4 regions of the Streptomyces crystallinus genome follow, and region 4 is predicted to be linked to each of the others. Evidence: riboswitches for the same ligand, from Rfam matches in the RefSeq annotation. Region 4 holds a riboswitch; each other region holds the start of a gene.
The links. A riboswitch is a leader RNA that binds a small molecule or an ion and turns the genes downstream of it on or off. The one in region 4 is predicted to bind cyclic di-AMP.
Positions count from the first base shown of each region.

Region 1: another riboswitch for cyclic di-AMP. It lies ahead of ABD236_RS10240 (transglycosylase family protein); the one in region 4 lies ahead of ABD236_RS00605 (M23 family metallopeptidase).
Region 2: another riboswitch for cyclic di-AMP. It lies ahead of ABD236_RS13685 (transglycosylase SLT domain-containing protein); the one in region 4 lies ahead of ABD236_RS00605 (M23 family metallopeptidase).
Region 3: another riboswitch for cyclic di-AMP. It lies ahead of ABD236_RS15375 (M23 family metallopeptidase); the one in region 4 lies ahead of ABD236_RS00605 (M23 family metallopeptidase).

Region 1 covers NZ_BAAACA010000012.1:66,541-73,870, reverse strand. The annotation lists gene eno (phosphopyruvate hydratase) at 1-823, opposite strand, end outside; gene ABD236_RS10240 (transglycosylase family protein) at 1,284-1,958, opposite strand; cyclic di-AMP (ydaO/yuaA leader) riboswitch at 1,961-2,147, opposite strand; gene ABD236_RS10235 (transglycosylase family protein) at 2,408-3,394, opposite strand; gene ABD236_RS10230 (cytochrome P450 family protein) at 3,527-4,762, opposite strand; gene ABD236_RS10225 (nucleoside triphosphate pyrophosphohydrolase) at 4,927-5,886, opposite strand; gene ABD236_RS10220 (SurA N-terminal domain-containing protein) at 5,931-6,590, opposite strand; gene ABD236_RS10215 (GtrA family protein) at 6,659-7,093, opposite strand; gene ABD236_RS10210 (glycosyltransferase family 2 protein) at 7,090-7,330, opposite strand, start outside.
Region 2 covers NZ_BAAACA010000014.1:685,153-692,482, forward strand. The annotation lists gene ABD236_RS13670 (LamG domain-containing protein) at 353-1,033, shown strand; gene ABD236_RS13675 (LmeA family phospholipid-binding protein) at 1,081-1,812, opposite strand; gene ABD236_RS13680 (TetR/AcrR family transcriptional regulator) at 1,809-2,393, opposite strand; gene ABD236_RS13685 (transglycosylase SLT domain-containing protein) at 2,494-3,279, opposite strand; cyclic di-AMP (ydaO/yuaA leader) riboswitch at 3,282-3,468, opposite strand; gene ABD236_RS13690 (oxidoreductase) at 3,813-4,715, opposite strand; gene ABD236_RS13695 (dioxygenase family protein) at 5,178-6,038, opposite strand; gene ABD236_RS13700 (helix-turn-helix transcriptional regulator) at 6,077-7,024, opposite strand; gene ABD236_RS13705 (sodium:solute symporter family protein) at 7,242-7,330, shown strand, end outside.
Region 3 covers NZ_BAAACA010000014.1:1,067,403-1,074,732, forward strand. The annotation lists gene ABD236_RS15365 (NAD-dependent epimerase/dehydratase family protein) at 1-795, shown strand, start outside; gene ABD236_RS15370 (SGNH/GDSL hydrolase family protein) at 869-1,660, opposite strand; gene ABD236_RS15375 (M23 family metallopeptidase) at 1,801-2,745, opposite strand; cyclic di-AMP (ydaO/yuaA leader) riboswitch at 2,750-2,931, opposite strand; gene ABD236_RS15380 (alpha-galactosidase) at 3,307-5,421, opposite strand; gene ABD236_RS15385 (tyrosine-protein phosphatase) at 5,618-6,433, shown strand; gene ABD236_RS15390 (DUF6126 family protein) at 6,448-6,591, opposite strand; gene ABD236_RS15395 (helix-turn-helix domain-containing protein) at 6,602-7,210, opposite strand; gene ABD236_RS15400 (aspartate aminotransferase family protein) at 7,284-7,330, opposite strand, start outside.
Region 4 covers NZ_BAAACA010000001.1:144,671-152,000, reverse strand. The annotation lists gene ABD236_RS00620 (bifunctional acetate--CoA ligase family protein/GNAT family N-acetyltransferase) at 1-3,174, opposite strand, end outside; gene ABD236_RS00615 (HPr family phosphocarrier protein) at 3,348-3,629, shown strand; gene ABD236_RS00610 (GntR family transcriptional regulator) at 3,875-4,552, opposite strand; gene ABD236_RS00605 (M23 family metallopeptidase) at 4,756-5,526, opposite strand; cyclic di-AMP (ydaO/yuaA leader) riboswitch at 5,540-5,700, opposite strand; gene ABD236_RS00600 (M16 family metallopeptidase) at 5,926-7,293, opposite strand; gene ABD236_RS00595 (M16 family metallopeptidase) at 7,311-7,330, opposite strand, start outside.

The DNA.
Region 1 (7,330 bases), on a different contig from region 4:
GGCCCTCGTAGTACTCGGTCATCTCGGCGGCCGAGCGGGACTGGCCCTCGAACTCGTACTTGCCGTCCTTGTAGAACTCGGACGCGGCGACGTCGAGCGCGAGCGCGATGTCCTTGCCCGGGGCGTAGCCGGCCTCCTTGATGGCCTCCAGGATCAGGTCCAGGGCGGCGCGGTTGGAGTCCAGGTTCGGGGCGAAGCCGCCCTCGTCGCCGAGGCCGGTGGACAGGCCCTTGCGCTTCAGGACGGCCTTGAGGGTGTGGTAGACCTCGGTGCCCCAGCGCAACGCCTCGGAGAAGGACTCCGCGCCGATCGGGGCGATCATGAACTCCTGGATGTCGACGTTGGAGTCGGCGTGCGACCCACCGTTGAGGATGTTCATCATCGGAACGGGCAGCAGGTGCGCGTTCGGGCCGCCCAGGTAGCGGAACAGCGGCAGGTCGCTGGCCTCGGAGGCGGCGTGGGCCACGGCGAGCGAGACGCCGAGGATGGCGTTGGCGCCCAGCGAGCCCTTGTTGTCCGTGGCGTCCAGGTCGAACATCGCCTGGTCGATCAGGCGCTGCTCGGTGGCGTCGTAGCCGACGAGCTCCGGGCCGATCTGCTCGATCACGGCGAGGACGGCCTTCTCGACGCCCTTGCCCTGGTAGCGGCTGGGGTCGCCGTCACGCAGTTCGATGGCCTCGAAGGCACCGGTGGAGGCACCCGAGGGGACGGCGGCACGGCCGGTGCTGCCGTCGTCGAGGCCGACCTCGACCTCGACCGTGGGGTTGCCTCGGGAGTCCAGGATTTCCCGGGCTACGACGACGTCGATGGACGGCACGAGCATCTCCTTCTGGGATGTGACGCGAATGGGCCGGGCCGCGTGGTCCGGCACCCCTGAGCCTAACCGGCTCCGGGGCATCGGCCAGCCGACCGACCGGGTCGTGGGACGAAACGGGGGGCAAAATGTTCCCGAACAAAACAAAGCCCCGCCCCGTGTGGGGCGGGACTTTGCTCGGGGCGCGGCCCCGGGCCCGGTTCAGCTGACAGCTGAGTGGATCTTGGGGGCCGGTTTTTGGGCCCCCACCCCACCCCTTCCCGAAAGCCCTCCGGCGGGCGGCCGGGGGCTCCGCCCCAGGGCCCGGCCTTCGTCTGCGGCTGAGTGGGTGGTTGCTCGCGCAGTTCCCCGCGCCCCTTAGGTAGTAGGCCGCGCCGGAGCACCCAGCTCAGCCACAGTCCTTTAGGGGCGCGGGGAACTGCGCGAGCAACCCACCACACACCCGCAGACAAAGACCGGGCAGCACGCGCTAGCTGAGGTGGAGGTGCTGGTCCACGAAGATCAGGTTCGCGTCCTTCACCACGTCCTTGTTCAGCTCGTACAGCTTCTCCCAGCCGCCCTTGACGCCGTGCGCCGCCGCGATGGAGCCGAGGGTGTCGCCGGACTTCACCGTGTACTCGCCGTCACCGGTCTTGACCGGCGCGGGGCGGGACTCGCCGCGCGAGGCGGGGGCGGACTCCCGCTTGGGGGCCGGGGCCGCCTTGGGCGCGGCCTTCTTCGGCGCGGCCTTCTTCGCGGCGCCGGACGTGTCCACGTCCGCGGCCGACCCACCGGCCGTCAGGTTGCCCGCACCGGCGCAGGACCAGGCACCCGGACCCTGCATGGCGAGCAGCTTCTCGGCCGTGGCGATCTGCTGGCCCTTGGTGGCCAGGTCGGCACGGGAGGCGTACTGGGTGCCACCCGCCGCGGCCCAGGAGGACTGCGAGAACTGCAGACCGCCGTAGTAGCCGTTGCCGGTGTTGATCGACCAGTTGCCACCGGACTCGCACTGGGCGACGGCGTCCCAGGTGGAGACGGAGGCGGCGGAGGCGGAGCCCGCGGCCATCAGCGGGGCGGCGACGGCGGCACCGGTGACACCCGCCAGCGTGACGACGCGGACGGCCTTGGACGGGCGGCGGTGCTTGCCCTTGCCAGAAAGCAGCATGGAGTTCTCCTCACCGACGCCTGCGAGGTGAGCTGTCGGGTTCGGGCGAGTGAGTGGCCCGGCCGCGCCAGTGGCGCGTCTTCACCCCAAGCCGGTCCCGTGGCCGCCGGGGACGTGTGTACGTCCCCCAACGGCCGGGCCCGGCGCTTACCTTGGGTCCCCCGCTCCTGCCTACGGCGCATCGAGCGTCGACTGTTCCCCCGCGACCGACGGCAGGATTCGGCGTTTCCGGTCGGAGGGGCCCGTGGTGACGAGCGCTCCGACCGTAAACACACCAACCCCTGATGTTCAAAGGGGCACATCAGGGAGAAATCGCCCCTCGGGCCTCTTTCGCGCCCCCTGTTTCCGCAGGTCGGGGGCGTAACGCGCGTACCGGGCGGACGGGACAGGGCAGTTGACGGAAAGAGATCCATGTCTCACTTGCACAGAAGCGGACATAGACCCCTGAACTACCCCTTGGTCGGGGCCGGGTTGTCCGTCTTTGCCAGGTTCAGATCAAGGTTCTGGCCAGGCAGGATCAGGTTCGGGTCGGAGCCGATCGTCTTCTCGTTGGCCTTGTAGAGCGCGGACCAGCCGCCCTCGACCTTGTGCGCGCGCGAGATGTCCCACAGGTTGTCGCCGGGGCGGACGGTGTAGTCGGCGCCCAGGACGTCGCCCGCGCCACGTGAGTCGGCGTCACCTCGCGAGGCGTGTCGCCCCGATTCATGGGTGTTGTCCGTATTGCCCGGCTCGGTGGTCGCGGGGGTGCCGCTCTCGGCCGGGTCCGGCGTGCCGCGGTGCTTGCCGCCGGAGGCGGAGCCGGCGGCCGGGTCGGTGGTCTTCGCCGTACCGCCGGCGCCGGCGTCGGTCGAGCCGGGCTTGCCGCTCGCACCCGTGGACGGCGCCGAGGGCGTCGTGGAGGGCTTGGGAGCGGTGGAGGCGGAGCCGGAGGGCGTACGGGACGCCGGAGGCTTCTTCGCGGGCGCGGACGGCGTCGCGGTGGCGTCCGGGGTCGCGGCCCCCTCCTCGGAGGGGACGTACGGCGAGGGGGTGGCGCCCGGGTCGACGGCCGGCGCACCGGCGCCCGAGGTGAGCCCGGAGACCGACGAGCAGCTGGTGAAGGCCTTGGGGCCCTTCGCCGCGAGCACCTTCTCGGCCACGGCTATCTGCTGGGCGCGGCTGGCCAGGTCGGGCCGCTCGGCATAGGAGGTGCCGCCGTAGGTCTGCCAGGTCTCCTGCGAGAGCTGGAGCCCGCCGTACAGCCCGTTGCCGAAGTCCGCGCTCCAGGCGCCGCCGCTCTCGCACTCCGCGACGCGGTCCCAGGTGGTCGCGGAGGCGGCGTTCGCGCCGCTCGCGGCGAAGAGCGGCAGGGCGAGGGCCGAGCCGGTCACCCCCGCCGCGACGACGAGTGCGGGAGCCTGGCGGGGTCGGCGGTGCCGTCCGTTCCCGGAGCGCATGCTGTGGCCTTCCGTGTGACTACGTCTGTGACTGCTGGGCCTGGCGGTGAGCCTGGTTTGCCGAGTCGAGGGGTGAACGTAGCCGTACTCGAACGCTTGTCACAAGTCGATGCACCCGCGATAACGCGAAAGTCACAGTTTTGACGTACCGTCAGTTACGGCGGGCGTGAACTCGACCGGAAGGGTGCGCAGTCCGCGCATGATGAGGCCGCCGCGCCAGCGCAAATCGGCAGGATCCGCCCCGAGCCGCAGGTCAGGGAGGCGCCGCAACAGCGTTGCCAGCGCGGCCCTCGCCTCCAGGCGGGCGAGCGGTGCTCCGAGGCAGTAGTGGATGCCGTGGCCGTAGCCGAGGTGCTGGTTGTCGCGGCGCCCGAGGTCGAGGGTGTCGGGGTCGCGGAAGCGCTCCGGATCGCGGTCGGCGGCGGCGAGCACGACGAGCACCGGGTCGCCCGCGGCGATGTCCTGACCCCCGATCGACAGCGGCCGGGTGGCGAACCGCCAGGTGGCCATCTCCACCGGCCCGTCGTAGCGCAGCAGTTCCTCCACGCCGGTGTCCAGCAGGTCCGACTCCCCGGCCGCCAGCGAGGCCTGGAGGCGCTCACGCTGTTCCGGGTTGCGCAGCAGCGCGTACACGCCGTTGCCGATGAGGTTCACGGTCGTCTCGAACCCGGCGAAGAGCAGGATGAAGGCCATCGCGGCGGCCTCGTTCTCGGTGAGGTGCTCGCCGTGGTCGCTGGCCCGGATCAGACCGGAGATGAGGTCGTCGCCGGGGTTCTCCCGCTTGCGGTGGATGAGTTCCAGGAGGTACCCGCGCATCTTCTTCACCGAGCGCGCCACACCGCCGCGCGGGCCGCCGCCGTGCCGGATCATCATCCCGGCCCAGTCGCGGAAGTCGTCCTGGTCCTCGCGCGGCACCCCGAGCAGGTCACAGATGGCGTAGATGGGCAGCGGGAACGCGAACTCGTGGATGAGGTCGGCCTCGCCGCGCTCGGCGAACCGGTCGATGAGCGCGTCCGTCAACTCCTGTACCCGGGGCGCGAATTCGGCGACCGTACGGGGAGTGAACGCCTTCGACACCAGCCGCCGCAGCCGGGTGTGGTCCGGCGGGTCGATGTTGAGCAGATGCGTCATCAGGTCGGCCTTGCGCTCGCCCGGGATGCCCGTCTTGCCCTTGGCGTGCGCCGACTCGTCGTGGTGCGCCGGGTTCTTGGAGAGCCGCTGGTCGGCGAGCGCCTGCTTGGCGTCCGCGTACCGCGTCACCAGCCACGCCTCGACCCCGCTGGGCAGCTTGGTCCGGTGCACCGGCGAGTGCTCGCGCAGCCAGCCGTAGACGGGGTAGGGGTCGGTGGCGAACTCCCAGGTGAACATCTCGGGCGCGGCGGGCGCGGCGGGCTCCGGCGCCGCCGGGGAAGCGGGGTCGGCTGAAGCGGGGCCGGGGGAAGAAGGGTCGGGGGAAGAGGGGCCGGGGGAAGAGGGGTCCTGGCCGGTCGGGGTCGCTGCCCGGTCCGGCGGCGTCGAGGGGCTCACGGCTCTCAGCCCGTCTCCGCCGTCAGGACCGCGTCCCGGTACGCCCGTGCCGCCGCCCGCAGGGCCGCCTCCGGGTCCGTGCCGTCGGCCTCCGCCGCGACCGCGAGGGCGAGCAGGCGGTAACCGATGCCCTCGCCGACCGGCAGCGGCACCTCGAGGCCCGCCGTGCGCACCCGGGAGGCCAGTTTGGCGGCGAGGGCGAGGGCGGGCTGGCCGAGCGGGATGCCCTCGGTCACCGAGTCGCGACGCTTCTCCGCCGCCTTCTGCCGCAGCCAGTGCTCCTTGACCTCCTCCGGCGTCTCGGCGCTCTCGTCGCCGAAGACGTGCGGGTGGCGGTGGATCAGCTTCTCCACGATCGTCCCGGCGACGTCGTCCACCGAGAACGGCTCCTCGGGATCCTCCTCGGCGATCCGCGCGTGGAAGACGACCTGGAGCAGCACATCGCCGAGCTCCTCGCGCAGCTCGTCGCGGTCGCCCTCCTCCACCGCCTCGACCAGTTCGTACGCCTCCTCCAGGGCGTACTTCGCCAGCCCCTTGTGGGTCTGCTGGGAGGACCACGGGCACTCGCGCCGGATCCGGTCCATGACCTGCACGAGGTCGAGCAGCCGGGCGCCCGGCAGGTCGTACGAGCCCGGCAGCAGCTCCAGGTCCGGCATGGCGACCCGGCCGGAGCCGGCCAGGCGGGCCAGACCGTCGGTGAGCCGGCGGTCGCCCTCGCCGGAGGGCAGCACGACGACGGTACGGCCGCCGGCGCACGCCTCGACCAGCTCCTGGGCGTCCGGGTCCGCGATCTCGACCCCGACGCCCGCCTCGCGCAGATACGGCAGCTGCGGGTGGCCGGGGTCGGCGCACAGCACCCGGTCGGCGGCGCGCAGCGTCTGCCACGCGGGCCAGGACAGCAGTCCGGGCGCCACGCGGTGGCTGGCGGTGAGCAGGACGACGCGGCCGGGTTCTTCGAGAGTCACCTCTCGAACCTACCCCGACCGCTCCCCTCGTCCGCCCCGGCCCGTCAGCCGGTGACGGGGGTCTGCTCGTCCGGCGCGTTCTTGGTCACCTGGGCGATCCACGGGGTCTTGGTGTCGGCGAGCTGGATCGCCTTGTCGTCCCAGCTGCCGTACCGCGGGTTCACGTCGATCTTCAGCTTCTTCGAGGCCTCGGTGAGCGTCTTGGTGACGGCGGCCTGGCCGGGCGGGGTGGAGAGGTCGGCGCCGGTCGCGGCGGCCAGCTTGGTCAGCTGCACCTGCTCGCGCACCGCGTCGTCGATCTGGTCGGGCGCGACCCCGCGCTGCTGGAGGAGCATGGCCGCGAACGCCTGCTCGCCGCCCGACTGCCGGGCCATCGCGGCGCGGGCCTCCTGGAGCTCCTTGCGGCTCACGCTCACCCCGGCGTCGGCGGCGGCCCGGTCCAGCACCTTGTCGAAGATCAGGCCGTGCAGCTTGGCGCGGCTGAGCTGGCCGGTGTTCTTGATCAGCTGGGCGGACTGCGGCGAGGCCTGCTGCGCCGTACGGACGTCCTTGACCTGGGCCTGGAGCGCGGAGACCGGGATCCGGTCGCCTCCCACGACGGCGGCGGCGCCCGGGTGGGCCTCGCTGCCGCAGGCGGTCAGGAGCGGGCCCGCGCCGAGGAGCGCGACACAGAGGGCGAGTGCGGTGCGACGGCGGCGGTGCAAAGGAGCCTCCCGGCGGATCGTGCGACAGTGCAGCGACCAGATGACCTATGACCTTGCGGTGATCGATGTTAGGCAGTCTCGGTGGCGCGGGCCACTGGTTCGCTCAACGATTCGGCCGCCTCGGGGGTCTCGGGGCGCAACATGATCGTCCGGGAGAGGACGAAGGTGACCGGGATCGCGGCCGCCGCGGCCACCAGCGGGGCCCAGGTGCTGCTGAAACCCAGCAGGTCCACCAGCACGTACATCCCGGTCGTGGTGATCACGAAGTTGGCCGCGTTGGTGAGCGGGAAGAGCAGGAACTTCCGCCAGGTGGGCCGGGTGCGGTAGGTGAAGTACGAGGTGAGGAAGAAGGAGCCCACCATGGCGAGCAGGAAAGCCGTCACATGGGCGACCACATACGGCACCCACGGCAGGAACAGCAGATACAGCCCGTAGTACGTCCCGGTGTTGACCACCCCCACCAGGGCGAACCGGACGATCTGCGCGGCGGTTCCCGGTTTCATCGGCGGGCGAACTCCCGGTCGCCGCTGGTCTGCCGCCCCGGCTGGGACGGCACGGTCCGCTCGCGGCCGGTGACGTTCGTCGCCTCCACCAGGAAGTGCGGACGGCGCTTGACCTCGTAATAGATACGGCCGACGTATTCACCGACCACGCCCAGCATCACCATCTGCACTCCGGCGAGCGCGGTGACCACCACGAGCAGGGTGACATATCCGGGGGTGTCCACGCCGTTCACCATG
Region 2 (7,330 bases), on a different contig from region 4:
GCGAACCCCGGCGTCGCCGTGATGATTGCCCCGTCCGGATAAAGCATCCGGAAATACAAAAGTGCCCGACGGAAGAAGCCCGCCCAGGCACTTGAAGTCTTTGGGAACCACAACTGCAACTGCGATCAACAGTAGCACGCCCCCGCCGCGCCGTACAGCAAATGTCAAATTTTTCATCCGTACGCCACAGAATCCCCGACAGCCCGGGGAAAAATGCCCCGAGGGTGCGGCCAGCCTACGACCGCAGATATTTGCTTACGTAAAGCATACTTTTGCGGTACGGCGGGAAGAGCCCGGGCGACGCGCGGGTGGCGCGGAGGGTGTGCCCCTACGGCTGTGCCACAGTGTGCCCGTGCTCACCGAGGCCCCGCTGCTCCCCGTCCTCACGGCCGACTTCACCTCCCCCGCGCAGTGGGTCGCGGGCCGCTCCTGGGCGTATCCGGACGGCGGCCCGGTCAACCCGGGCGACGACAAGCTCGACCATCTGGTCCCGGATGCCGAGTACAGCCGGACCGGGACGTTTCGGGCGAGGCGCCGCCCCGAGGGGACCTGGAGCGCGGGGCTGCTGACCACCGAGGGCAGCGACGAGGACTTCATGGTGCGCGCGGGCGACGTGCTGGAGGCCCGGGTCCGGCTGCCGCGCGAGCAAGGGGCCTGGCCGGCGATCTGGACCTGGCGGGACGGCGGCCAGGAGGTCGACGTCTTCGAGTACCACCCCGACAACCCCGACCTGCTGGAGCTCACCAACCACGTCAGGGGCGCCCACCACTCCTACCGCGACCCGTCCGTCGCCCCCGGCGCCCTGCTGGACCTGCGGGTGGATTTCGGGGCGCGGTCGGTGACGTGGTGGGTGAACGGCGCTCCCGTCTTCGCCGACCGCCGGGGGGTGGGGCGTCGCTGGCACGCCCACCTCATCGTCAACCTCTCGGTCAGCGCGGGCCGCTTCCACCCCGCGCCCGCCCCGGAGTTGACGGAGATGTCGTACGAGGTGCCCGCGCTGCGGGTGTATCGGGGGACGGAAGTCACGGCGTGAGGCCTGGCGCGTGATGGCCCGTCAGGGACCCGTGGTCGGGCGGGAGTTCACGCGCGCTCGTCGGTGCGGAAGGTGACGTCCTTTCCGGAGAGCGTCGCGGTGAGGCCGTCGGGCGTGGTGGTGAGGGACGTGAGCGCCAGACCGTCCGGGATGCCGCCGAGCGCCAGCTCGCGCTCCAGCATGCCGGTGACCATGGACCGCAGCGCCTTCGGCAGGCCGTCGCCCGCCTTCACCGACCGCAGGGCGAGCGCACGGTCGCCCGCCACCTCGACCCGTGCGCTGGCCCCGACCTTGCCGACGAGGGGCAGCGAGGCGGTGGCCGCGACGCGCGGCTCGGCCTTCGTGCTGTCCTGGCTGTAGCCGATCTCGATGCCGAGTGCGCGGGACAGGTCCTCGTACGACACGAACGCCGTGGCCCGGGCGGAGGCGGCATGGGCCTCGGAGGCGTCCGCCGAGCGGCGCAGTCGGTCGAGTTCGACGTTGAGGGTGGTGATGGGGAGCCTGCCGCCGTCGCGGCCCGCGGGGATGTCGGACGCCTCGATGTCGACGCGGTCGAGGGTGCCGCCGGCCAGCTGGGTCAGTACGGGGAAGCCGTGCACCTTCACGTGGGGCGCGGACTTGAGGCCCTGGGCCTTCTGGAAGGCGTCGGCCGTACGGTGTTCGGTCCAGGCGGCCGCGGCCCGGTCGCCCGCCAGGCCCAGCCCGGCGAGCACGACGACGGCGACGGCGTACTTGCGCCATCCGCGCAGCGCCCGGCTCGCGACAGCACGCGGCGTCATCGCGCGGCCCCCTCATGCTGCGCGCGTATCCCGCACGCGGCGCGGAAGGCCTCGAGCAGCGGGGCGCGCAGCAGCTCGTCCGGCACGTCCTGGCGCGCGGCGACGGTGCTGAGCAGCCCGGTCACGGCCAGCTGCGCCCGGATCGTGCCCGCCAGGTCGTCCGCGTCCGCGAAGGCGGCGAGGGTCTCCGTGCGGTGGTCCCCGAGATCCCCCATGCCCTCGACACCGGCGAGCGCGCCGGGCAGCACCGGCAGCCCGGAGTTGAAGAGGAGGGCGAGGCGGGAGCGGTGGCGCAGCGCCAGGTCGACCAGGTCGGCCGAGGCCCGCCGGTGCCGCTCGGGACCCTCCGGCAGGGCGTCCCAGGTGGCCCGAAGCGCGGCGAACTCGGTCAGCGGGCCGGTCAGTGTCGCCGCGAGCAGCCGCTCCTTGGAGGGGAAGCGGTGCAGCAGGCCCGTCTTGGAGTAGCCGACCCGGTCCGCGATCTCCTGCACGGAGGTGCCGCGGTATCCCCGCGTGGTGAAGAGCTCGGCGGCGGCCTCGACGATCTCCTCGTCGAGCTCGGCGCGCGTCGGGCGTGGCATGACGGTCCTCCCCTGGGCCTGGTCACGCCAAAGTAACAGACCATCTGGTCCTTGTTGGACCAGATGGTCTGCATCCCACCCGGGCGGCAGGAGGACTCGGTCAGTAGGCGCCGTTCACGTTGTCGATCGAGCCGTAGGTCTTGGCCGCGTAGTTGCACGCGGCGACGATGTTGGCGACCGGGTCGTAGCTGTCCGTCGACGTGCCGGGCACGTGGAAGGCCGCGAAGGTGGGGTCGATGACCTGGAGGAGGCCCTTGGACGGGGTGCCGGCCACGGCGTTGGAGTCCCAGTTGTTGATGGCCAGCGGGTTGCCCGACGACTCGCGCATCACATTGCGGTAGATGCCGTCGTAGGAGCCCGGGATGCCGTGCTGGGCCATGATGTCCAGCGACTGCCGGATCCAGCCGTCCAGGTTGTCGGAGTACGTCGCCGTCTTCGCCACGGCGGCGGTCGCCTGCTGGGGCAGGGTGGAGGTCCGCGCCGAGCGGTCGGCCCGCTGGGTCGTGGCCGTACGGTCGGCGGAGGCCGCCGGGGCCTTCTTGCCCACGGCCAGCTCCAGGCCGGGGTGGATGATGGCCGGGTTGCCGCCGATGGCCTGGCGGTTGTCCTGGTAGAGCTGCTTCCAGCCGCCGCTCACCCGCAGGTCCTTGGCGATCTTGGAGAGGGAGTCGCCGGCGACCACGGAGTAGGTCGTCGGCGCCGCCTTGGCCACGGCGGCCGGGGCCTTGGCCACGGCACCGGAGTGCGGGGCCGCCGAGGGCGCGGCACCGGCGCTGGTCGCGCCGATCACCGGAATGATGAGCGCGGCGCCGCCCGTGCCCGCGGCGGCGATGCCCCGGGTGAGGGTGCTGGACTTGGGGCGGCGGTGCTTACCCTTTGCAGGCATGGAGAATTCCTCTCGTTCGCCTGCGAGGTGAGCTGTCGGGTTCGGGCGAGAGTGCCCGGCCGCGCTGCACGCGGCTTCACCCCGAGCCGTTCCGTCATCCGGATTCGGCGGCCTACCTGGTTCCCCCGCTCCTGCCTTTTCGTGTGTGGGAGGTTTCCGGACAGCGGCAGGATTCGGCGGTCCATCCGGATTTGAGCGTGACCGTAAACGAAGGGGACCGGCGTGAACAAGAGCGGGAATTCACGCGGAGATCGTCAAGAAAGATCCACCGGGTTCCGGGGATACGGGTGCTTCTCTCCCCGTACCCCCAACTCGCCCTCCACAGAACGGAATGCGTGCCCCGCCGCGGCCCTGCCCGCCGGGGGCCCGCGTGACCCATTTCACGTCTTCCGCCGACTTTCACCGGGACGACAGATATTTCACTGGCAGCACCCAAATGAAAGCCAATCGAAAGCTAAGCCTCTTTTTCGTTCCCAATGAAACGATTGGCGACATAGGACTTAAAACCGTCACCCAGGGTCCATTTCGGACATCTAGCAGGGCGTCTGGAGCAGCGCCATCTCCTCGTCCGTGAGCCGCAGCGCGCCCGCGGCCACGTTCTCCACCAGGTGGTCCGGGTTGCCGGTGCCCGGGATGGCCAGCACGTGCTCGCCCTGCGCGAGCGTCCACGCGAGGCGGACCTGCGCGGACGTCACACCATGCGCGCGGGCGACCGCGAGGACGGCGTCGCCGTCCGTGGCCCCGGTCTGTGCCGCACCGCTCTCGCGCCCCTCCCCCGCGATGGCGAAGAACGGGACGAACGCGATGCCCTGCTCACCGCAGAGCCGCAGCACCTCGTCGGAGCCCGTCCGCCGGCTGTCCAGGCCGTACCGGTTCTGCACACAGACCACCGGCGCGATGGCCTGGGCCTCCGCCAGATGCTCGGGGTCGATGTTGGAGAGGCCCAGGTGGCGGATGAGGCCCGCCTGGCGCAGCTCGGCCAGCGCGCCGAAGTGTTCGGCGAGCGAACCCGGCCCGTTGAGGCGCAGGTTGACCACGTCGAGGTGGTCACGGCCCAGCTGGCGCAGGTTCTCCTCGACCTGGCCGCGCAGTTGCTCCGGCCTGGCCCAGGGCAGCCACGCGCCGGACGCGTCGCGCCCCGGCCCGACCTTGGTGACGATGACCAGATCGTCCGGATAGGGGGCCAGTGCCCGGCTGATCAGCTCGTTGGCGGACCGGAGCCGGGAGAAGTAGAAAGCCGCGGTGTCGATGTGGTTGACGCCGAGTTCGACCGCGCGGCGCAGCACGGCGAGGGACCGCTCGCGGTCGCTGGGCGTGCCGAGGTCGAAGGCGGCGCTGCCGGTGAGGCGCATAGCGCCAAATCCCAGGCGGTTGACCGACAGGTCACCGAGTTTCCAGGCGCCCGCGGCCGCCGCGCTGATCGTTTCCGTAGTCATGATCGCAGTGTGCCATCCACGCCCGCCGGGCGGAAATGCCCGAACTGTGCGGTGGTTGCGAGAAGTACGGCGGGAAGTGCCGCGAGAGGAACAGCCGAAAAGGCGACGGTATTTCGCAGCCGCCCGCCGCGTCGTCGCGAATCCGGGCGCTACGGCGAAGGATCCGCCGGACGCTCATACGGAACGGCAAGGCGACGGCAATCCTGAAAAGCGTGGTAATCCGACGCCGAATTGAAGACTATCGGGGAACACGAACTGTCGGGGGAAAGCGCCGGGTTCTGCGCGCCGGCCCGGCCGCCTGCGCGGTGGAGCGACCCGGCGCCCTCCCCCCTCCGGCCCGCCCGGCGGGGTCGGGCGGCCGGGGTCTCTTTTTCTTCTCACGGCCCGCGCGCACGCGGCGCCCCAGGGCCTGTCCTCAACCGCCCCGGTACACCGTGGGGTTGCGCGCGCCGGGGCGCAGGGTCACGCGGGCCCCCACAGCGCGGGCACGTTCGGCGGCTCCCAGCCCGGCTGGGCCGTGTGGGCCTGGAGACAGGCGTAGGTGCGGCCGCCGTACGTGACGCGGTCGCCCGAGCGGTAGGAGGTGCCGACGGCCCAGGTGGTGCCGGGCGGGGGGTCGGTGGGCGTGGGGGTCGGTGACGGCGACTGGGCCACGTCGAGCACGAAGTCGAACGCCGCCTGCTTCGCGCCGCCCGCGTCCCGTACGGTCATCAGCAGCCGGGCGTCGAAGAGCGAGTCGGTGTTGTTGCGGGGCTCGCCGGGGAAGTAGAGCTGGGTGGTGAGCACCGGGCGGCCGGGGGCCTGCGCCTTCACATGGATGTGGCGCGTGCGGCCCGGGTAGAGCCCCGGCACGACGGTGGTGAGCGTGAACGCCCCGCGCGCGTCGGTGTACTGGTGGCCCCGCATCCGGAAGCCGGTGTTGTCGTACGCGCCGTTGGTGTCCGCCTGCCAGAAGTCGAGCAGCACGCCCGCCAGCGGCAGACAGGCCCGGCCGAAGACGTACCCGGTGACGGTGAGACGGGTGCCGGGGGTGCCGGGTTCGAGGAGCGAGGTGCGTTCGGGGGAGTTCGGTTTGAAGTACGGGCCCTCTATCTGCTCCGGGGTGGGGTGGTCGCCGTCGTCGCACGGCGGGGTGAGCTCGGGGCCGGTGCCGCTGCCGACGGCGCCGCGCGCCAGGGCGGGCACGGCCGCCATCGACACGGGTAAGGCCACTCCGGCCGCAAGTGCGGCCCGCAGCACGGTCTTGCGGCTGGGCCGGGGCCGCCCGTCGGCGCCCGGCGGCCGGCTCTCGTCAGGTGTGGTCGCGTCGCGCTCGCCATCCATGTCTGCTCCTCGGGGGGAGGTGGGGGATGGCTACGACGCTAGGCGGACGATCGGCTTCGGGCGATGGACGCAATGCGGTGGTCGTGGTGAAAATCTCCGCCGCCGCGCCGGAAGTCACCGGGGCTGGCGCCGGTCTCGCGGCGGAAGAAGCGGCAGAAGTAGGCGGGATCGGCGAACCCGACCCGGGCGGCCACCTGACGTACGGTCAACTCGGTGTGCAGCAGCAGCCGTTTGGCCTCGTGGGTGCGGGCCTGGCGGATGAGCTCGCCGGGCGTACGGCCGGTCGCCTCCTTCACCGCCTCGTTCAGATACCCCACGGACACCCCGATCCGCTCCGCGCACGCCCGTACGGACGGGGGCAGTTCGTCGGCGCGGGCGACCAGCGCGGTGAACTGCCCCGCGACACCGCCCGTGCGGGCGACGGCCGGGGTGACGGGCCGTGCGGGCAGCCGGGCGGCGCGTACGACGAGGATGTGCAGCAGCGCGCGGATCACCCCGTGGAAGCCCTCGGCGCCGGTCCGGTACTCCTCGTACATCTCCGCCACCAGCGAGGACGTCCACGCGTCGGCCTCCGCGTCCAGCTCCAGCCAGGGCCGGGGCCCGAGTCCGCGCAGCAGGGCGCGGTCGTCGGGGTGGTCGAGCAGGAAGTCCTCGGTGAACAGGATCACCCACCCCTCGGGCCCGTCCGGGCACTCCCACTGGTGGACCTGGCCGGGCGCCATGACGCAGAGGTGCGGCGGCCGCAGTGTGAACCGGGCCATATCGAGCACATGGGCACCGGTGCCGCCGGTGACGTGCACGATCTCGTAGAAGGTGTGCCGGTGCGGGAAGTCGGCGCGGGACATGGCGCCGATGGTGTCGAAGGTGCCCATCGCGAACGGCAGCGAGTTGGGCATGGGCACCTCCAGCCGATGCAGCGGCGGCACCCCACCCACCACCTCACACCCGTTCCCCCCGGCCCCCGGCAACACACTCGCCCCACGCATCCGCAGCCTCCCACCGCCGCACACCCGAGATGGTCCAGACCAGTCGGCCCGGGCATCACGATGCCACGGGGACGGGGGATGCGGAACACCGCCGAGCCCTCAGCCGTCCCCACCCTCCACCACAATCAAACAAAAACTTCCAACAAAAGTGTTCAGTTTCTGGTCGTCGAGGCGTAGGTTCCGGTTCGGATCAGTTCGCTCGACGAAGCGGGTACGTATGCAATCTCTGGCCGCAGGGCTCCGGCTGCCCACCAACGGGCTCGACTACACGATTCTGGCGATCTACTTCGTCGTGGTGCTGGGCAT
Region 3 (7,330 bases), on a different contig from region 4:
GACACCTGGTCGGGGGCGCCCTCGGCGGTGCGCGACGCCGCGCGGCTGCTCGCCGAGGGGCGGGCCGCCCGGTATGTGTACGTGTCGAGCCGCTCGGTGTACGAGCACCCGGTCCCGGTCGGGGCCGACGAGGGCGCGGAGCTGGTCGACGGCTCGCCGGACGCCGAGGGCGAGGTGGCCTACGCCCAGGCCAAGCGCGGCGGCGAGCTCGCCGCCGTCCGGGAGTTCGGCCCGGACCGCTCGCTCCTGGTGCGCGCCGGGCTGATCCTCGGCCCGTACGAGAACATCGGGCGGCTGCCCTGGTGGCTGGGCCGGATGGCGCGCGGCGGCGAGGTGCTGGCTCCGGGGCCGCGCGATCTGCCGGTGCAGTTCATCGACGTACGGGATCTGGCGGAGTGGATCGTGAGCGCCGCCGACTTCGGGCTCTGCGGCCCGTACAACCTGGTCTGCCCGCCGGACCACACCACGATGGGCGAGCTCCTGGAGGCGTGCGCGCGGGTGACCGGCGGCGGCGCGGAGCTGCGCTGGACGGACCCGGAGCCGATCCTGGCCGCCGGGGTCGAGCCGTGGAGCGACCTGCCGGTGTGGATCCCGCCGGGCGAGCTGCACGGCACGATGCACGGCTCCAACGTGTGGAAGGCGGTGCTCTCCGGGCTGCGCTGCCGTCCTGTCGCGGAGACGGCCGCCGACACCTGGGCCTGGCTCCGGTCGATCGGCGGGGAGGCGCCGCAGCGGCCGGACCGCCCCCGGGTCGGACTCGACCCGGAGACGGAGCGGAAGCTGCTGCACGGCTGAGCCGCGCACGGCGCCGCCCACATGACGGCCCGTCAGCGCGGTTGGCCCAGGGGCCAACCCACCTGATGGGCCGTCACAGAGGCAGCAGGTCGGGCCGCTTGGGCTCCACGTGGTCGCCCGAGCTCTCGCCGCGCAGCCGTCGCCCGATCCATGGCACCAGGTGCTCACGCGCCCAGTGGATGTCGTCGCGCCGCACCTCGAGGGTGCCCCGCGGCGGCATCGGGGGCCACTCCTGGTCAGGGTCGGCCGGGATCTCGAGCCCGAGCACCTGGGCGGCGCGCAGCGCGACCCGGGTGTGCCCCTCGGGCGACAGGTGCAGCCGGTCGGCGTCCCACGCCCGCCGGTCCTGGACGGACCGCAGCGACCACAGGTCGAGCACCGGGCACCCGTAGCGGTCGGCGATGGAGCGCACATGCGCGGTGTACGTCGCCACCTTGCCGCGCAGATGCTTGAAGACCGGCACCCCGCGGGTGTCGAACCCGGTGGTCACCATGACCGTCGGGATCGTGCTCTTCAGGTCGGCCACCGCGCGTTCGAAGCGCTCGGCCACGTCGTCCGGGTCGCTGCCCGGCCGGATGATGTCATTGCCCCCCGCACAGAAGCTCACCAGGTCGGGTGCGAGCTCCTTGGCCCGCGGCACCTGCTCCTCGACGATCTGGTCGAGGAGCCTGCCGCGGACCGCGAGATTGGCGTAGCGAAAGGCCCCCTCCGGTCGCTGGTCTGCCAGTAGCACGGCGAACCTGTCCGCCCAGCCGACGAATGCCCCGTCGGGACCGGGGTCGCCGACCCCTTCCGTGAAGCTGTCGCCGATCGCCGTGTACGACCCGAACGTACCGCTGTTGAATGATCTCGAATCGTCTGCCACGGGACCATATCTTTCCCTTACGCGTGTGACCTACGCGACCGTAAGGAGGGGTTGACGGTGGGTGATATAGACCACCCGGTCAGTTGTCCCCAGCGGGAATACGCCGAATACCCCCGGCGATTCGGGCGGCACGGCTTCCGTCAGAGGCTCGCGCCCTGCTGGCGGAGGTAGGCGATCGGGTCGACGTCCGAGCCGTAGTCGGGCGTGGTGCGGATCTCGAAGTGGAGGTGCGGGCCGGTGACGTTGCCGGTGGCGCCGGAGAGCCCGAGCTGCTGGCCCTCGGTCACGCTCTGCCCGGCCGAGACCGAGAGCTGCGAGAAGTGGGCGTACTGGGAGTACATGCCGTCGGCGTGCCGGATGACGACCTGGTTGCCGTACGCGCCGCCCCAGCCGGCCGAGACGACCGTGCCCGCGCCGACGGCCTTCACCACGGTGCCGGTCTCGGCCGCGAAGTCGACGCCGGTGTGGTAACCGCTGGACCACATGGATCCGGCCATGCGGTACGGGGTGCCGATGCTCACGCTGTCCAGGGGCGCGCGGAAGCCGGAGGAGGAGCCCTGGCCGGCCGAGGGGGCGGTGTCGGCCGGGGAAGCGCCGGTGGCCTGGGACGACGTCGACGTGTGGGCCTTGGCGGGGGCCGGCTTCGCGGCCGGCTTCGCGCCGGTCCCGTGCGAGCCGCTCGCCTTGGCGGAGGTGTGCGACGCACCGGCGGCCTTCGCGCCGAGGACGAGCTTCATGCCCGGCCGGATCAGCGCCGGGTCGGAGCCGACGACCTCGCGGTTGTCCTGGTACAGCCGCTGCCAGCCGCCGAGCCGGTGGTCCTCGGCGATCCGCGACAGGCAGTCGCCGCTCTTGACCTTGTACGTGGTCGGTGCGGCCTGCGGGGCGGCGGGCGCGGCGACGAAGGCGGCGGCCCGGGCGGTCTGCTGGGGCGCGGCGGCGGGGGCGGCGGTCTGCGCCGCGGCGTGCGCGCCGGTGGCGCCGAGCAGCGGGATGGCGAGTGCGGCGCCGCCCGTGCCGGCGGCGACCATGCCCCGGGATATCGGGCTGGACTTGGGACGGCGGTGCTTACCCTTCGCGGGCATGGCGGATTCCTCTCCGGCGCCTGCGAGGTGAGCTGTCGGGTTCGGGCTGGAGCTGCCCGGCCGGCACCGCTGCGTCACGGTGCTCCGGCTTCACCCCGAGCCGTGCCGGAATTCCGGACGGCGCTTACCTGGGTCCCCCGCTCCTGCCACGCGTGGATGGGTGCGGATTCCGGGCGGTGGCAGGATTCGGCGGTCCACCCGGATTGCGGTGACCGTAAGCGAGCCCGGCGCACCACGACAAGTGCCCATTCGTCATCCGCATTCCCGGCCGCGAATTCACCGGGGAATTGCGGTCACCCTGCGTGGACCGGAATTCCCAACGGGCCCGGCCGGACGGGGGAATTCATTCGGGGCCGCCACCACGGAACGTCACGGATATGACGCTCCTCACGGGCAACCTCCGTGTCACGCCCGGGAGATGGACAGGGTCCATCAAATCGCCCAATCCGGACGAAAGTTCCGCCCTGATTCACCCAGCCCGAGAGCTATCACCACACTCTGTCCCGTTTTGAGCCGCTACACCCAGATGGGCAGCTTTGTCGCGCTCGGCGGGTGAATTCCTCATCCCTCCCCCGCACCCGCCCGCCGGAAACGGAACACCGCCGCATCAAGATCACCCACAAGCCCGGTGTCCAGGCCCCGGTGCAGCAATACCGCTCCCCGGTGCACGGCCCCGGTGTCCAGGCACCGATAAGCGGCCGCCGGGTCCAGGCCGCGCAGCCGCAGGGCCGGGGGCCGCAGCCCGTGGTGCTGGGCCTGGAGGTGGGCGAGGACGACGGCGTCGTCGCCGCGTACGTACTGGACGGCGCTCAGACCGCCCTCCGGGGGCCGCAGCCGGTACTGGGCACCGAGCTGCACCACCGGCCGGATCTCCTTGTACAGCTCCACCCAGCCGCGCGCCTCGGCCAGTTCGTCCTCGCTCCAGCGGGTGAGGTCCCCGCCGACGCCGAGCACTCCGGCCATCGCGCTGACGAAGCGGAAGCGCAGACTGCTGCGGCGGCCGTTGAGCAGGGTGTTGGGGCTGTCGGTGACCCAGGCGGCCATCACCCGGGCCGGGTGCAGCTGGCTGAAGCCGTGCTGGATGGCGAGCCGGTCCAGCGGGTCGGTGTTGTCGGAGGTCCACACCTGGTCGGTGCGGGAGAGGATGCCGAGGTCGATCCGGCCGCCGCCGCCCGAGCAGGACTCGAAGTCGACCGAGGGGTGTGCGGCCCGCAGCCGGTCCAGCAGGCCGTAGAGCGCCCGTACGTGGTCGATCCAGAGCCGCTGCGGATACTCCTCGCCGGGCCAGCCCGCGTCGCTGAAGGAGCGGTTGAAGTCCCACTTCACATAGTCGACGGGCACGCTGGAGAGCAGCCCGTCCAATTGCTCCCACAGGTGCTCCTGGACGTCGGGGCGGGCGAGGTTGAGCACCAGCTGGTTGCGGAACTCGGTGCGCCGGCGGCCGCTCTGGTGCTGCACCCACTCCGGGTGCGCCCGGTACAGCGCGCTGTCGGGGTTGACCATCTCCGGCTCCACCCAGATCCCGAACCGCATGCCCAGCGCGTGCACCTCGTCCGCGAGCGGCTTCAGCCCGCCGGGGAAGCGCTCGGGGTTGGGCGTCCAGTCGCCGAGCCCGGCGGCGTCGTGGGTGCGCTCCCCGAACCAGCCGTCGTCGACGACGAACAGCTCGACGCCCAGCGCGGCCGCGCGCCCGGCCAGCGCCCGCTGCTGCTCCTCGCCGATGTCGAACCGGGTGGCCTCCCAGGAGTTGAAGAGCACAGGCCGCACCCGCCCGGCCTCCGGGACCACCCGTGCGAGCTGCCAGGCGTGCCACTCTCGGCTGGCCCCGCCGAAGCCGTCCGGGCTCCACAGCCCGGCGAAGACCGGTGTGGTGTACGCGTGGCCGGGCGCGAGCGACAACAGCCCGGAGTCGTCGTACCCGGCGCCGCCGCTGATCTGCACCCGGCCGTCGGGCAGGTGCTGTACGGCGATGCGCCAGGACCCGGACCAGCCGAGCGCGCAGCCGTACACCTCGCCGCTCTCCTCGGTGGCGGTGCCCTCGGCGTCCAGGGCCACCCAGGGCAGGTGCTGGTGGCCGGTGTGGCCGCGGCGGCTGCCCAGGACCTTGTCGCCGGGGGTGAGCGGGGACCGTACGAGCCGGGACTCGGCCGCCCAGCGGCCGTGCAGCTGGCTGAGCCGCCAGCCCTCGCGCGGCGGCAGTGTCCATACGGCCGCGTCGGCGCGGAGCAGCTCCAGGTCCGGATCGCCGGGCGCGCCCTCGTGGGCGACGGTCGCCCAGCGCTCGACGACGTCCGAGTCGTCGCGCATCCGGTAGTGCAGGGTGAGCCCGAGGCGGTGCACCGCGTCGGCGAACCGCAGCCGCAGCTCGTCGCCGTCGACGTCCGCCCCCGCGAACTCCCCTTCGGTGCCGCGCACTTCGGGCGTCCGTACGGAGAGCGCGGGGCGCGCGAAACGGGGCCCGCACTCCACCACGTACTCCTCCTGACCATCCAGTGGTGACTCGAAGGGCCGGTGGGGCGCGAGGGGCAAAAGTGCCAGGGCTTCGGCGTCGGCGAGGGTGAGCCGTGGGCCCCAGTGCAGATGCAGGAGTTCGCCGTGGTCCGTGAGGTGCAGCGCATAACCGCTGGTGCGGCCGGAGAGCAGCCATATCCGTCCGCTGTCCGCGGTCTCGATCATCCCGAACCCCCAGTTCCGCACAGGTACGCACAGGCATGAACATCAGCAACAGGATCAGGGCAGCGCGCCCGCGAGGGCAATGGGTACGCGGGGGTCGCATTTCGGTCAGACCGCCGAGATGATTGCCCCGGGAACCCATGTCGTATCGTCGGATCGAGGCGGCGTGATCTTTTTTCGAACCACATCAGGAGCCAACGTGACGCAGCAGACTCCGCAGATCCCTTCGACCGAGCCCGAGCTCGCCGGCGTGCGCAACTTCCGTGATGTGGGCGGACTGCCGACCGTGGACGGCCGGCGGCTGCGGCACGGACGGCTCTTCCGCAGCGGCCACCTGGCCCATGCGACCGAGCAGGACGCGGCCTTCCTGACCTCGCTCGGGCTGCACACCATCTTCGACTTCCGCAACGCGGCCGACCAGCGGCTGGAGGGCCCGGACGTCGAGCTGCCGGGCGTGCGGAACGTGAACATACCGCTCACCGACCCCGCCGACGGGGCCGAGTTCTGGAAGATGGTCCGCGACGGCGACATCAACCAGCTGCGCTCGGTCCTCTCCGACGGCCGCGGCGCCGACCGGATGGCCCGCTCGTACCGCACGATCATCCGCGAGCGCACGGCCGAGCACAGCCGGGTGCTGCACGCGCTCGCCGAGGACAGCGTCCCAGCGCTGATGCACTGCGCGGCGGGCAAGGACCGCGCGGGCCTGTCCATCGCGGTGTCGCTGCTGGCGGTGGGCGTGGAGCGGGACGCCATCGAGGCCGACTACCTCAAGTCCAACGACCCGCACCGGCGCTACAAGATGCACCGCAGCGACAACTCGGCGGCCGGTATGAGCGCCGAGGTCATGGAGCTGCTCAACCCCCTCTTCGACGCCCGCGCCGGCTATCTGCACGCGGCCTTCGACACCATCGAGGAGACCTGGGGAAGCACCGACCGCTATCTGAGCGAGGGCCTGGGCCTGACCGCCGAGACGCGCGAGCGGCTGCGCGACCGGCTGGTGGAGGACGCCGCCTAGCCGCGCCCTGAAGGTCACTTCCCGACGGTGAAGAGCAGATAGAGGAAGGCCGCGAAGATGTGGCCCGCGATCAGGTAGGCGAACAGCCGGACCACGAGACCCCGGGGGAACTTCGTCTCCCGGGTGTCGGCGCCGGACCGTCCCTGGTTCTGCGACATGGCGTACCTCTCAGGCGTGCGGGTGGTGCGGATGCGGGTCGGGGCTCTGGAGCAGGGTGTGCACGAACAGGAACACGGCCCCGCCGTGCGAGGCGGCGGAGATCCGGTGCGGGGTGAGCGAGTCGAAGTGCGCGCTGTCACCGGGGTCGAGCTCATGGACGTCCTCGCCCAGGGTGAGCCGCAGCCGCCCGGACAGGACGTGCAGCCACTCCTCGCCCGGGTGGACACGGACGAGCTCGCGCTGGGTGCCGTACGGGACCTCGACGCGCAGGGCCTGCATGGCCCGGCCGGGGTGCCCGGCGCGGTGATAGGTCCAGCCGTCGGCCTCGGCGGGCTCGGCACGGCCGCCCCGGATGACGGGTTCGCGCTCGGGCGGCATCTCACCGAGCAGCTCGGAGACCGTCGTACCGTAGATACGGGCGAGCGCGAGCAGCATCGGCAGCGAGGGCTGGCGGGCGCCCGTCTCCAGCCGGGACAGATGCGCCGGTGAGAGCCCGGCGCGCGGGGCGGCGGCCTCCAGGGTGAGGCCCCGGCGCCGGCGCAGGTCACGCAGGCGCGGGGCGACACCGGGGAGCGCGGGGCCGGACGGCTCCCCGGCGCTTTCGGGCGGAGTGCTCATGCACTCCATTCAGTCAGCGGATTGCCTGTGGGGCAAATTTTTTGCCTCACAGGCAAATCCCGCCCGGATACGCCTACCGGTTGGCGACCGCCTGCTTGACCAGGGTGCGGCCGAAGTCCC
Region 4 (7,330 bases):
GGAGCGGGGCGGCGGGGGTGCGAGGCGCAGGCCGGCGCCGAGCACGGAGAGGCCCTGCTGGGCGACGACCACGGGCTCCAGGGAGACGGCGACGACCTCCGGGTGGTCGTCGACCAGACGCGAGACCCTCAGCAGCAGCTCTTCGAGGGCCGCGGTGTCCACCGGGGCGGAGCCGCGCCAGCCGAAGAGCAGGGGTGCGGTCCGGATCGACCGGACCAGCTCGGCGGCGTCCCGGTCGGTGGCCGGGACGAGCCGGTGGCCGGTGTCGCCGAGCAGCTCGGAGGCGGCTCCGGCGAGCCCGAAGGAGAGCACGGCGCCGACGGCCGGGTCGATGGCGGCGCGTACGACGGTGTCCACGCCCCGGGGTGCCATCGCCTGGACGACCGGCTGGAGCTCCTCGGGCTTGCCTAGGGCCTGCGTCAACTCCGCGTACGCGCGGCGCAGTTGCTCCTCGTCGGCGAGGTCGAGGCGGACGCCGCCGAGGTCGGGGCGGTGGCGCAGGTGCGGGGCGGTGGTCTTGAGGGCCACGGGGTAGCCGAGGCGGCTGGCGGCCGCGACGGCGGCGTCGGGGCCGGGGGCGGGGAGGGCCTGGCGGACGGGGATGCCGTAGCGGGCGAGGAGGGCGGTGGCGTCGTCGGCGGCCAGGGTCCTGCCCCTGGGGTCGGGGTCGGCCCCGAGCAGCCGCTCGATGTCGGCCGCCGCGCCCGTCTCGTCGATGTCGTCGTACTCCGGCACCCGGCCCTGCTCGGCGGCCTGGCGCCGCCACTGCCCGTAGCGGACGGCCTCGGCGAGGGCGCGGACCGCGCGTTCCGCGGCGGGGTAGGCGGGGATGGTGTTTTCTCCCCCACCCCGCCCCTTCCCGAGACCCTCCGGGGGTGGGGATGGGCTGAGGAGGGAGGGAACACCCGGGGGCTGCGCCCCCGGCCCCCCAGCGGGGCTGCGCCCCTGCACCCCCTCGGAGCTCCGCCCCGGAACCCCGGCGCCGCCCCCCTGCACCCCCTCGCGGCTCGGCCCCGGAACCCCGGCGCTGCCCCCCTGCACCCCCTCGGGGCTCCGCCCCGGAACCCCGGCGGGGCCTGCGGCCCCCGCACCCCGCTGGGGCTGCGCCGGGGGAACCGTGCCCGTGCCACCGGTCGGGCTGTGTCCCGGGGCCTCGGAGGTGCCTGGCGTCCCGGCGGCCCGCTTGGGGGTGTTCCCCGGGGCTGCCCAGTCCCGCCGCGCCTGACCGTTCCCCTCCGCTGTGGGCATGCGTTCCGCAGGGGCGGAACGGGTGGGCACAGCGGGCCACCGGGCCGCAGTCGCGCCGCGTCGCCCCGTGCTCGCCGCGCTCGCCAGCGCCTCCGCCAAGCCCCCCAGTTCTACGTGCACCACCGCCACCGGCTTCGCCGGTGCCGTCGCCGTGGCCTGCTGGAGCGCCGTGGCCAGGGCCTCGTCGGGGTAGCCGGGCTCGCCCACCCAGGGGATCGCCGTGACCACCACCGCGTCGCAGAACTCGTCCGCCAGGGCGCGGGCCAGGGCGTCGCGGAAGTCCTCGGGAGTGGCCGCCGTCGTCAGGTCCACCGGCGGGTGCGGGCGCAGGCCCTCCGTGAGGCAGGCGTCGTACGTGAGGAGGCCGAGGGACTCCGAGTTGCCGAGGATGGCCACGCGCGGCCCGGCCGGCAGGGGCTGGCCCGCGAGGAGGACGCCCGCGTCGACCAGCTCGGTCACCGTGTCCACCCGGATCACGCCCGCCTGGCGCAGCAGCGCCGAGACCGCCGCGTCCGGGACCCGGGTCACCGGGACCGCGTGCCCCGGCGGGGTCGAGCCGCTGTGCCGGGCGCCCTTCACCGCCACCACCGGCTTCACCGCCGCCGTACGCCGCGCGAGCCGGGTGAACTTCCTCGGGTTGCCGATGGACTCGAGGTAGAGCAGGACCACGTCCGTGTCCGCGTCCTCGTACCAGTACTGGAGGATGTCGTTGCCCGAGACGTCCGCCCGGTTGCCCGACGAGATGAACGTCGACAGGCCCGCGCCGCGCCGGTGCAGACCGGACAGGAGCGCGATGCCGATCGCGCCCGACTGGGTGAACAGGCCGATCCGGCCGCGGCCCGGCGGCTCGGGCGCCAGCGAAGCGTTCAGCCGCGTGCCGGGCGCGGTGTTGATGACGCCGAACGCGTTGGGCCCGATCAGCCGCATGCCGTACGACCGCACCTGGCGCAGCAGTTCGCGCTGGCGCTCGCGCCCGGCCGCGCCGCTCTCCGCGTACCCGGCGGACAGCACGACCAGCCCCTGCACCCCGTGCTCACCGCACTCCGCGACCGCCTCCGGCACCCGCTCGGCCGGGACCGCGAGGACCGCGAGGTCGACCGGCTCGGCGAGCTCGGCGAGCGAGCGGACCGCCGGGACCCCGTCGAGCCGGGAAGCGCCTTCGGGCAGGGCCCGGTTGACCGCGTACGTACGTCCGGTGAAGCCCGCCCCGAGCAGGTTGCGCAGCACCGTACGGCCCACGCCGCCCGGCGCGCGCCCGGCGCCGATCACCGCCACCGAACCGGGCGTCAGCAGCCGCTGCACCGAGCGCGCCTCCGCGCGCTGCTCGCGGGCGCGCTGTACGGCCAGCGACTCGGCGGTCGGCTCCAGATCCAGTGTGAGATGGACCGAGCCGTCCTCGAAGGAACGCTTCTGCTGGTAGCCCGCGTCGGTGAACACCTTGATCATCTTGTTGTTGGCGGGCAGCACCTCCGCCGCGAACCGCCGGATCCCCCGCTCGCGCGCGACCGCCGCCACGTGTTCGAGCAGCGCGGAGGCGACCCCGCGCCCCTGGTGGGCGTCCTGGACCAGGAACGCCACCTCGGCCTCGTCGGCCGGCGCCGAGGCGGGCCGGCCCTGCGCGTTGATCCGGTCGTAGCGCACGGTCGCGATGAACTCGCCCCCCACCGTCGCCGCGAGCCCGACCCGGTCCACGTAGTCGTGATGGGTGAAGCGGTGCACGTCCTTCGCCGACAGCCGGGGGTAGGGCGCGAAGAAGCGGTAGTACTTGGACTCGTCCGACACCTGCTCGTAGAACGAGACGAGCCGCTCCGCGTCGTCGGTCGTGATGGGCCTGATCCGCGCGGTGCCCCCGTCGCGCAGCACGACGTCGGCCTCCCAGTGGGCCGGGTACGCGGGGTCCTGCGTCTTCTCCTGCGGAGCCTGCATACGGGCAGCCTACGGGTCGCGAGGCCGGTTGGGTCGGGTCAAGGTAGGGGCAAGTGGAGAGGGCGGCCAGGGCCGAAGGGCCGCCGGATCCGGGACCCTCGTCGGGATCGAGCACTGCGCAGGACATGAGAGACTGGTCTAGACAACCGTCAGAGATTTCGAAGGGCATCACCATGGCTGAGCGCCGCGTCAATGTCGGCTGGGCCGAGGGCCTGCACGCCCGCCCCGCTTCCATCTTCGTCCGCGCCGCCACGGCCTCCGGCGTCCCGGTGACGATCGCCAAGGCCGACGGCAACCCGGTCAACGCCGCCTCCATGCTCGCGGTGCTCGGCCTGGGCGCGCAGGGCGGCGAGGAGATCGTGCTGGCCTCCGAGGCGGACGGCGCCGAGGCTGCCCTGGAGCGTCTGGCGAAGCTCGTCGCGGAGGGCCTCGAGGAGCTCCCCGAGACCGTCTGACCCCGCCCGGCCGGCCCCTGGCCGGACCCGGCGCGTCACCGCACTTCGCGATCGGAGCCGTGGACCCTGAATTCGGGGTCCACGGCTCCTTTCCTTTTGGGTGCGGGTACCGGTCGCGCGCCGGTACCGGTTACCCGCATGGGCCGGTCGTGCGGGCCGACGGCCCGTTCCGTCGAATATCCGGGGCGATTTCGGGCAGCACGAAACACCCCCGTCGAATCACCCCTTTGTATACGGCGGCCCTGTTAAGCACGGGCGCTCGCGGTGTTTACGGCATGTTGCGAAGGCCTCACCTCGGCCGGGCGCCGCAGGCGATAGGCGGAAAACGCGCGGTCGGCGTGGTGGGCGGCCAGCGACCTGGCCCGTTCGGCGTCGCCGCGCGCCAGCGCGTCCACGATCGCCCCGTGCTCCGCCCAGCACTCGGCGGGCAGCGCGGGCTGCTCCACCACGTACATCCAGGCGATCTTGTGCCGCAGCTGGGTGAGCAACGCGATGAGGCCGGGGCTGCCGGAGGCCTGGGCGAGCGTCTCGTGGAACCAGACGCCCAGCGAGCGCAGATCCTCGCCCTGGCCCCGCCGGATCCGGTCCTGACCGAGCCTGACCAGGCCGCGCAGCACCTTGAGATGGGCCTCGGTGCGCCGGGCGGCGGCCCGCGAGGCGGCCAGCGGCTCCAGCATGGTGCGCAGTTCGAGCAGGTCGGCGGCCTCCTGCTCGGTGGGCTCGGCGACACAGGCCCCGGCGTGCCGGCGCGTGGTGACGAACCCCTCGGACTCCAGCGTGCGCAGCGCTTCGCGGACGGGCACTCGGGAGACCCCGTACCGCCGGGCGAGCACTTCCTCGGTGAGCCGGCTGCCGCGCGCGAAGAGCCCCGTGACGATGTCGTCGCGGATTGCCGTGCATACCGATTGCGCCGGAATGCGCATGACCGAACCTCCGCCTTAATCCCCGCGAAACGCGGTCGATCGACGCCTGTTCGGCGACTCTATTCCAGCGGCTGTTAATTCCCGGTGACATGCCGTATGCAATGCATATCTTTTGGCCATGGACGGATCACGCAGGGGGCGGGGGCACGACGAAGCCCCCGGCGCGGGCGCCGGGGGCTTCGGTGGGACGCGGGACGGCCGTGTCAGAGGTTGACGCCGTGCGAGCGCAGATAGGCGATCGGGTCGATGTCCGAGCCGTACTCCGCGGAGGTGCGGGCCTCGAAGTGGAGGTGCGGGCCGGTGGTGTTGCCGGTGTTGCCGGAGAGGCCGATCTGCTGGCCCGGCTCGACGCGCTGGCCGACGTACACGCCGATGGACGACAGGTGGCCGTACTGCGTGTACGTGCCGTCGTTCATGCGGATCACGATGTTGTTGCCGTAGGCGCCGCCGTAGCCCGCCTCGACGACCGTGCCGAGGCCCACGGCGTGCACCGAGGTGCCCATGCCCGCGTGGAAGTCGATGCCGGTGTGGCTGCCGGAGGACCAGATCGAGCCACCGGTCTTGTAGCCGGTGGAGACATAGCTGCCGGCGATCGGGGCGACGAAGGAGTTGAGGCGCTTGCGCTCGGCCTCGCGGGCGGCGCGCTCCCTGGCCTCGCGCTCCTCCTTGGCCTTCGCCTCGGCCTTGCGCTTCGCCTCGGCGGCGGCGCGGGCCTTGTCGGCGGCGTGCTGCTGGGCGGCGGCCTGGGCGTCGATGCGGTCGGCGAGCGAGTCGCCGATCACGATGGCCTGGGTGATGCCGGTGTCCTCGACGGAGGCGGCGGCGGGGGCCGCGGTCTCGGCGGCCAGGGCCGGCGAGGCGAGGGTGCCCACGACTCCGGCGGTGGCGAGAGTGGCGATGCCCGCTATGTTCGCGCTCTTGCGCGAGACGGCGCTCGGACGACGGTGCTTCCCGGTGGCACGGGTGAACGCCATGGAGTGGCGGTGTCCTTTCCTTCCATCTCGCCTACCGGGTTAGCTGACGGGTTCGGAGCTGGAAGGTCTCCTACGGGCCCCTCCGCGAACGGAGGCGTCCGATTCACCCCAGGGACTGAGTGGGTCCCCGGCTCCCCTGGCTCGCGCCAGTTGGGGACTCGGCGATCGCTGTCCGGTGCCGCGGCTGCGACGGGTGGTGACGGACAGCCGGACTGACGCTAGACGGCTGATCTTTCAATCACCAAACAGACGCGTCTTTTTGTAGCGCACGCCACATGACAGACAGGCAACCTCCCCAATAAACCGGACATAAGGGAGGACCCCGGCGGCCTCTCGGCCACCGGGGTCCTCACCCGGCTCGTCCGCCCGCCCGCGAGGCAGCCCCGGCGGACGGTCCAATCAGCCCGCCACGACGGTGACTTCACCGATTCCGAGGGCCTTGACGGGCTCCACGATCTGCGCCGCGTCCCCGACGAGCACGGTCACCAGCCGGTCCACCGGGAAGGCGCTGACGACCGCCGCGGTGGCCTCCACGGTGCCCGTGTCGGCCAGCCGCGCGTACAACTGCGCCTGGAAGTCGTCCGGGAGGTGCTGCTCGACCTGGTCGGCCAGCGTCCCGGCGACGGCGGCCGCCGTCTCGTACTTCAGCGGGGCCACGCCCACCAGGTTCTGCACGGCGGTCTCCCGCTCGGCGTCGGTGAGCCCCTCGGCGGCCAGCTTGCGCAGCACCGTCCACAGGTCGTCGAGCGCCGGGCCGGTGTTGGGCGTGTCCACCGAGCCGCTGATGGCGAGCATGGCGGCGCCGGTGCCCTCCGCGCCGGAGCGCAGCACCTGGCCGTAGGCACGGACTCCGTACGTGTAGCCCTTCTCCTCCCGCAGGACGCGGTCCAGGCGGGAGGTGAGGGTGCCGCCCAGGCAGTACGTCCCGAGGACCTGGGCGGGCCAGACGCGGTCGTGCCGGTCGGGTCCGACCCGGCCGATCAGCAGCTGCGTCTGGACGGCGCCGGGCCGGTCCACGATGACCACGCGGCCGGTGTCGTCGGCGGTGACCGGGGGCATCGGGCGCTCCTCGGCCGGAGTGCCGGTCCACGCGCCCAGGGTGTCCGCCAGGACCGCGTCCAGGTCGGTGGCGCCCAGATCGCCGACGACCACCGCGGTGGCCGCGGCCGGGCGTACGTACGCCTCGTAGAAGGCCCGGACCGCGCCCGCGTCGATGCGGCTGACGGTCTCCTCGGTGCCCTGGCGCGGGCGCGACATGCGCGCGGTGGCCGGGAAGAGCTCGCGGGAGAGCTGCTGGGCGGCGCGGCGCGCCGGGTTGGCCAGCTCGTGCGGGATCTCGTCGAGGCGGTTGCGCACCAGGCGGTCCACCTCGGCGTCGGCGAACGCGGGGGCGCGCAGCGCCTCTGCGAGCAGCCCCAGCGCCTTGGGCAGCCGGGAGACCGGGACCTCCAGGGAGACCCGCACGCCCGGGTGGTCCGCGTGCGCGTCCAGGGTGGCGCCGCAGCGCTCCAGGTCGGCGGCGAACTCCTCGGCGGAGCGCTTGTCGGTGCCCTCGGAGAACGCCCGCGCCATGATCGTGGCCACGCCGTCCAGACCGGCCGGCTCGGCGTCCAGCGGGGCGGCGACGAAGATCTCGACGGCCACGACCTGCTGGCCGGGGCGGTCGCAGCGCAGCACGGTGAGCCCGTTGGGCAGGGTGGCGCGGTCGGGGGCGGGGAACGCCCAGGGACGGGCCGCGCCGGCGGCCGGCTGGGGGTGGAACTGCATCGTCACGCCGGTCTCGCTCACTGCTCGGCTCCCTTGG